DNA from 3 places in the Bradyrhizobium paxllaeri genome. Region 1 is predicted to be linked to each of the others. Evidence: predicted binding sites of a transcription regulator. Region 1 holds the regulator's gene; each other region holds the start of a gene.
The links. The regulator LexA, encoded in region 1, represses DNA repair genes until DNA is damaged. The targets are predictions, from matches to a motif close to TGTTCNNNNTGTGTTCNG.

Region 1 (2,267 bases):
CGGACCTTCAGGCCGAGGAGTAGGGAACGTCAGTGCTCGTCGATGGGGGGGCTGGACGGATGGGCCGGTATCTCGAACGCGCCGAGGTGGAATTCTTCCGGTGCGTCGGGAGGTGACGGCAGGTTGACCAGCGTGAACGATGCGTCGGGAAATTGCTGCCAGACCGCAAGATCTTCGGCCGTGATCGTGAGCCAGCCGTATCTGAACATGTAACGTCCGGGCTCGGTGACGCGTCCAGCCCTTTGCCATGTAACCTTGTTGACCACCGGTTGCCCCCTCGGTGTCGGATTTTGAAAAACACATCACCATGATCCGCCGGCCTGAACCGGCGGATCGCATGCGCGTCTCGTCTATCCAGTCACGATCGAAGCGGCTGGACGCGCTTCCGTCACCTTTGGTGCACGCTCGCCACCGGTCTGAACCACCGGCAATTGCAGCACGGTCGCGCGCTGGCCTTCGCAAAGTTGCGTCACCAGCACATGGCTTCCATCGGGAAATTCGATCGCGTCATGATGACGGTCGGCGACTTCGGGTTCGATCTGATTGAACTTGCCGACCCGCCAGTCGGTGGTTCGCGTCCAGATCCAGCGGTTGTCGTATTTGACGTCCTCGGCGAACGCCAGTTCGGTGCCGGGAAGCATGCAGACCGCCACTGCTGGCTCGCGTTCCGACGCAAAGCCGCGGGTCGATGTACCGCGGAACGTCGTGGTGATCAGCGTCTCGCCGACCTGGGCAGGCCGGGTAGCCACAGCATGCAGGCTATAGTCACACATCGGATGGCTCCCTCATTTGAGATAGCTGACCCGTGTCTTTCAAGGAGGCACAGGCCCCTATCAGAGTGGACATGGCGCAGAGTCTTTTCTTGTTTCTGGGCAATTCTGCGACTGACCCACTGCGCCAAATTCACAAACGCGATAACGCGCATTGGTTCCACGCCCGCAGCAAAAAACCCCGGCCGAGGAACGGCCGGGGTTCTTACGGATGTCTGCAGGACGGCACATTGTTCAGTACTTGCGGTAAAGGCCGATCAGCCTGCCCTGAATCCGGACCCGGTTCGGCGGCAGGATGCGGACTTCATAGGCGGCGTTGGCAGGCTCCAGCGCGATGGAGGCGCCGCGGCGGCGGAAGCGTTTCAGCGTAGCTTCCTCCTCGTCGATCAGCGCCACCACGATGTCGCCGGTGTCGGCGGTCTCGTTGCGCTGAATCAGCGCCATGTCGCCGTCGAGGATGCCGGCCTCGACCATGGAATCGCCGCGTACTTCGAGCGCGTAATGCTCGCCCGAGCCGAGCATATCGGGCGGCACGCTGATGGTGTGGCTGCGGGTCTGCAGCGCCTCGATCGGCGTGCCGGCGGCGATCCGGCCCATCACGGGCACCGCGACCGGGCGATTGCCGTCATCCTCGGCGGCGGGCAAGCTCACTGTACGCTTGCCGAGCGTGCCTTCGATCACACTCGGCGTGAAGCCGCGGCGGCCATTGCCGGCAGCGGCGAGCTCCGGCAGCTTGATGACTTCGATGGCGCGGGCGCGGTTGGGCAGGCGGCGGATGAAGCCGCGCTCCTCCAGCGCCGTAATGAGGCGGTGGATTCCGGATTTCGAGCGCAGGTCGAGCGCGTCCTTCATCTCGTCGAATGAAGGCGGCACGCCGGCCTCTTTCAGCCGTTCATTGATGAAACGCAGAAGTTCATACTGTTTGCGCGTAAGCATCGCGAGCAATTCCCCGGTTGGCGTCGTCGTTTCGAATCTTCAGCGCCCAGATGGCGGGAGCGCCCAAACTCCCAGGCAGAGACACCAGCAGTCGAAACAAATCATGAACGGACACTATATGTTCGATATGTGTTCCGCAACCACTTAATTTCAGGTGAACGCGTCAAGGTTTCTGTCCGAGACGCGCCCTGTGGCGTCATTCCGGCAGCCGCAACAGCTCGCACGACGAGCCCTTGGGCGCCGCCGGCGCGAATGGCGGACGTATCACTAATGCCTGTGCCGCAGCGAGATTCCCCAAGAGCGAGGAGTCCTGATGGTTCACCGGCACAGCGATCAGCGTGCCGTCTTCGCGCGCCTCGAGGCGCGCGCGCAGATAATCCTCGCGCTGGTCGTTGGCGGCGAGGTCGCGGCCGAGCAGGGCGCTTTCTCTGACGTGATGGACGTGGTCGCGGCCCGATAATGCGCGAATCAGCGGCACCAGAAACAGGAAGCCGCAGACATAGGAAGAGACGGGATTGCCGGGCAGGCCGATCACCCGCATCGCGCCGAGCCGCCCGTGCA
Region 2 (2,267 bases), 110 kb from region 1:
CGGCATCGCAAGAAGGTTTTTTGGCTGCTGCTGGAACGGCCATTTCCGGGCCGGAACGAAGCCGTCAAAACGGTGTTTTATTACCTCTTTCTATGGGCCGAAAACCACCGCATGCATGATCCGGCCCGGCAGGAAGGTGAACACGCCGGCGACGATCAGCGCGCCGAAGAAGATCGAGATCATCGCCTTCTTGTGCGCGCCGGCATTGTGCCGGCGGGCATGCAGCACCGCGAGCACCAGCATGATCGGCGCAAAGATCGAGAGCAGATGAATTGGGCTGAACGGTCCGAGCAGACGGATCTCGTGGATCCAGAACGAACTGATTGCGACCGTAAACATCAGCACCACCCAGATCCAGCCGATGGTCCGGTGCGGCAACGTCCCTTTTGGTGCGGCGAACTGAACTATGCCAAGTGCAAACGCCGCCATCGCGGCGAAGGCGTGTAGCGGGATGGTCCCGGGGGCCTCCAGCAGCGGTGCGAGGCTCATCGGTAGGCGCTCCAGATCCGATTGGCGTTCGGGGCTGGGAGCAGCTTAGGTGAAATACCTCATGTAAATATTAAAACCATAACGGCCGGGGCGAACCGGCCGCACGCTCAGATCGCAAATACGCCCACAAGCGCAGTCAGCCGAATGCCGCTCGTTCTTGCATCGGCGCATTGAAGTAGGCCCGGCGCAAAGCCCGTTCCCGCCAACGAATTTCCTGCGAGGGCAATGTGCCGCCGGAACGCCCTGCTCCAGAACGAGCCTTCACTAGAAGACCCTGCGCTAGAACGGGATGTCGTCGTCCATGTCGCTGTTGCGGCCGCCGGCCGCTACCGCCCGCCGCGGTGCCGACGAGACCGGACCGCTGGAGCCGAAATCGCCTCCGTCGTCGGAGCCGAAGCTGCCGCCTCCGCCGCCGCCGCGGCCATCAAGCATGGTCAGGGTCGAGTTGAAACCCTGCAGCACGACTTCGGTCGAGTATTTCTCGACGCCGCTCTGGTCGGTCCATTTGCGGGTCTGCAGCGCGCCCTCGATGTAAACCTTGGCGCCCTTCTTCAGATACTGCTCGACAATCTTGCAAAGCGGTTCGGAGAAGATCACGACGCGGTGCCACTCGGTCTTTTCCTTGCGCTCGCCGGTGCCCTTGTCGCGCCAGGTCTCCGAGGTCGCGATGCTCAGATTGGCGATCGGCCGCCCGTCCTGTGTACGCCGGATCTCCGGATCCTTGCCGAGGTTGCCGACCAGAATCACCTTGTTCACACTTCCCGCCATCGCCGCTCTCCACTCGATATCGCCGGCAAAAATCACTGGCCCGGCGGCTGTCGCCGGACGTTCTTCAATTCTTGACCTGCCGCTTGACCTGTCGCCTGTCCGCTTTGGACATCCGAACCGGACCCTATACGCTCGCAGGCCCCGCTGACTTGGCGATCCCTCGCCAAGCCGGCGGTTATCCACATATAGCATCGCCCGGACGCGCGTTCCAGCTTTGTTCCCGCCAACACCCACTAGGGCCTGGCCGCGACGTTACAACCGCCAAGCGAATTCCGGGAACCCACGGAGAGCCGAAATGGAACCCGAAAGCCCCCTTTTCGGTTCCAATTATACCAGCGTAATCATGGTGTTGTGCATATAACTTGGCTCTCACCTGTTGCACCCGGGACACGCCATTTTCGCGCGAGTCGCGATATAGAATTACCCATCGGCGCGGGCGTTCGCGTCATCACGGCAACGCTTCGGGACCAACGGGAAGCGGGCAAGAGCTGGAGATCAGAGGATGAAGAAGTTTCTGTTAGGTACGGTTGCTCTCATCGCGTTTGCTGCGCCTGCGGCCGCCGCCGACCTTGCGGCGCGCCCCTATACCAAGGCGCCGCCGGCGCCGGTCGCCGTGGTGTATGACTGGAGCGGTTTCTACATCGGCGCCAACGGCGGCTGGGGTTCGAGCCGCAAGTGCTGGGATCTCACCAACGACGGCATCGGTCCTATCGTTCCGGCCTTCCCCGAAGGCTGTCACGATGCAACCGGCGGCACCGCCGGCGGTCAGCTCGGCTATCGCTGGCAGGCCGGCACTTGGGTGTTCGGTCTTGAAGGCCAGGGCAACTGGGCCGACTTCCAGGGCAACAATGTGAGCCTGTTCGATCCGACGCTCCGCAACGAGTCGCGCATTGATGCGTTCGGCCTGATCACGGGCCAGGTCGGTTGGGCCGCCAATAACGTTCTGTTCTACGTCAAGGGCGGTGCGGCCGTTACGGGGGATCGTTTCCGCATCCGTGATACTGCCACGG
Region 3 (2,267 bases), 4.2 Mb from region 1:
CGACGGGCGCATGCGCTACGACCTCAAGCTCGATTACAAGCGGATGGAAACGGTCAAGGCGGAGCGCGGCTATCACGGGCCGGCGATCGTCTGCGCGATCTATTTTACGCCGGTTGCGGGCTACATCCCCGATCGGCCCGTGATCAAATACCTCGCCACCGAGCGGAAGATGGAAGTCACGCTGGTGCCGATCACGGGAACCCGGGTCCTGGTTCCCTTCCGCATGACCATCCCGACGCCGTTTGGCCTGGCGATGCTGGAAGCGACGTCGTTTGTCACGACGGCGACGCCGCCGAGGGTAGCGAAGACGAATTGAGGGTTCGGTCGGCGCTCGCAATCCACGCTCCGCCGTCGTCCCTGCGAAAGCAGGGACCCATACGCCGCGGCCGTGCGGATTGAGGGACTCGGAGTTACTGCCGGCGCCAACCAATGAGCGCCTGTGGTTATGGGTCCCTGCGTTCGCAGGGACGACGGCGCGGCGGGAGTTTGCTGAATCCGCCTTGACTCTTACCCACTTCTGATTCGACTCCACTCTTTAAGAATTTGGTCCCGAAACCGTCGCTTGTGGAGCCCGCGTAAACTTGATCTAGTGCCGCCCCTGGCGTGTCAGCGCGAGATGTTGCGGTGAACGTATCGGGTCTCGGGAGGAGTCAGCGATTCGGACTGGATTCGTTCCAGACTCGTTCCAGAGCTTAAGCCGCGACCGCATCGCCGTCGCAAAGTGAAACAGAATCGGCCGAATTGACGCCGAGCGACCAGAAAGGCTTCCGTCATTGCGAGCGTAGCGAAGCAATCCATGGCGCGGCAAAGGAACAATGGATTGCTTCGTCGCTTCGCTCCTCGCAATGACGGCTTGAACGCCAGCGCTTAATAGAAACACCTGCATCGATGGCTTTCTCTCCTTCCACGTTCGCAACCGAACGCGCGCCCGGCGCGGGCGTTACTGCCGTGCTCGGGCCGACCAATACCGGCAAGACCCATCTCGCCATCGAGCGCATGCTGGCGCATTCGTCCGGCGTGATCGGCCTGCCGCTGCGCCTGCTCGCGCGCGAGGTCTACAACAAGATCGCCGATCGCGCGGGCGTTGAGAGCGTCGCGCTCGTCACCGGCGAGGAGAAGATCAAGCCGAAGAATCCACGCTACTGGGTCTCGACGGTCGAAGCGATGCCGAGGGATCTCGACGTGTCGTTTCTCGCCGTCGACGAAATCCAGATCGCCGCCGATCTCGAGCGCGGGCATGTCTTCACCGACCGCATCCTGCATCGCCGCGGCCGCGATGAGACGCTGCTGCTGGGCGCTGCGACGATGCGCCCGATCATCGAGCGGCTGCTGCCCGGCGCGTCGATCATCACGCGTCCGCGGCTGTCGCAGCTCGAATTCGCCGGCGATCGCAAGATCACGCGGCAGCCGCGCAGAACGGCCATCGTCGCGTTCTCGGCCGATGAAGTTTACGCGATCGCGGAGTTGATCCGGCGCCAGCATGGCGGCGCTGCTGTTGTGCTCGGCTCGCTCTCGCCCCGCACGCGCAATGCGCAGGTCGCGATGTTCCAGAACGGCGACGTCGATTACCTCGTCGCCACCGACGCGGTCGGCATGGGGCTGAACCTCGACGTCGATCACGTCGCCTTCGCCTCGGATCGCAAGTATGACGGCTATCAGTTCCGACGCCTCACGCCCGCCGAGTTCGCGCAGATCGCGGGCCGCGCCGGGCGCGCCACCCGCAACGGCACATTTGGTACGACGGGACGCTGCGCGCCGTTCGAGCCGGAGCTCGTAAACGCGCTGCAGAACCACACGTTCGACAGCGTCAAAATGCTGCAGTGGCGCAATTCGAAACTGGATTTCTCCTCGCTCGGGAGCTTGCAGGTCTCGCTGGCGCTGCCGCCGGGGCACGAGGTTCTGACCCGCGCGCCGATCGCCGAGGACCAGCGCGTGCTCGATCACGCCGCCCGCGACGGCGAGGTGAGGGACATGGCCCACGGCGCAGGCGCCGTGGAACGGCTGTGGGACGCCTGCGCGATCCCGGATTACCGCAAGATCGCGCCGGCTGCCCACGCCGAGCTCGTGACTACGCTTTATGCATTCCTGATGAAAAAGGGCCGGATCCCTGACGCATGGTTCGCCGCCCAGGTCGACCAGGCCGACCGCGTCACCGGCGATATCGACACGCTGTCGGGCCGGATCGCGCAAATCCGCACCTGGACCTTCGTCGCCAACCGCCCGGACTGGCTGTCCGACCCCGACCACTGGCAGGGGATCACCCGGGA

Region 2: a site for LexA is predicted at 1,462-1,479, ahead of LMTR21_RS21430 (single-stranded DNA-binding protein). Genes of this name have one in related genera too.
Region 3: a site for LexA is predicted at 671-688, ahead of LMTR21_RS01945 (helicase-related protein). Genes of this name have one in related genera too.

Annotation. Positions count from the first base shown of each region.
Region 1 is NZ_CP042968.1:4,596,752-4,599,018, reverse strand. Features, by position in the region: gene LMTR21_RS21970 (ComEC/Rec2 family competence protein) at 1-23, shown strand, start outside; gene LMTR21_RS21965 (hypothetical protein) at 30-209, opposite strand; gene LMTR21_RS21960 (hypothetical protein) at 351-773, opposite strand; gene lexA (transcriptional repressor LexA) at 1,005-1,706, opposite strand; gene LMTR21_RS21950 (molybdopterin molybdotransferase MoeA) at 1,903-2,267, opposite strand, start outside.
Region 2 is NZ_CP042968.1:4,487,157-4,489,423, forward strand. Features, by position in the region: gene LMTR21_RS21425 (DUF2306 domain-containing protein) at 91-489, opposite strand; gene LMTR21_RS21430 (single-stranded DNA-binding protein) at 769-1,257, opposite strand; gene LMTR21_RS21435 (outer membrane protein) at 1,760-2,267, shown strand, end outside.
Region 3 is NZ_CP042968.1:416,571-418,837, forward strand. Features, by position in the region: gene LMTR21_RS01940 (DUF3108 domain-containing protein) at 1-316, shown strand, start outside; gene LMTR21_RS01945 (helicase-related protein) at 889-2,267, shown strand, end outside.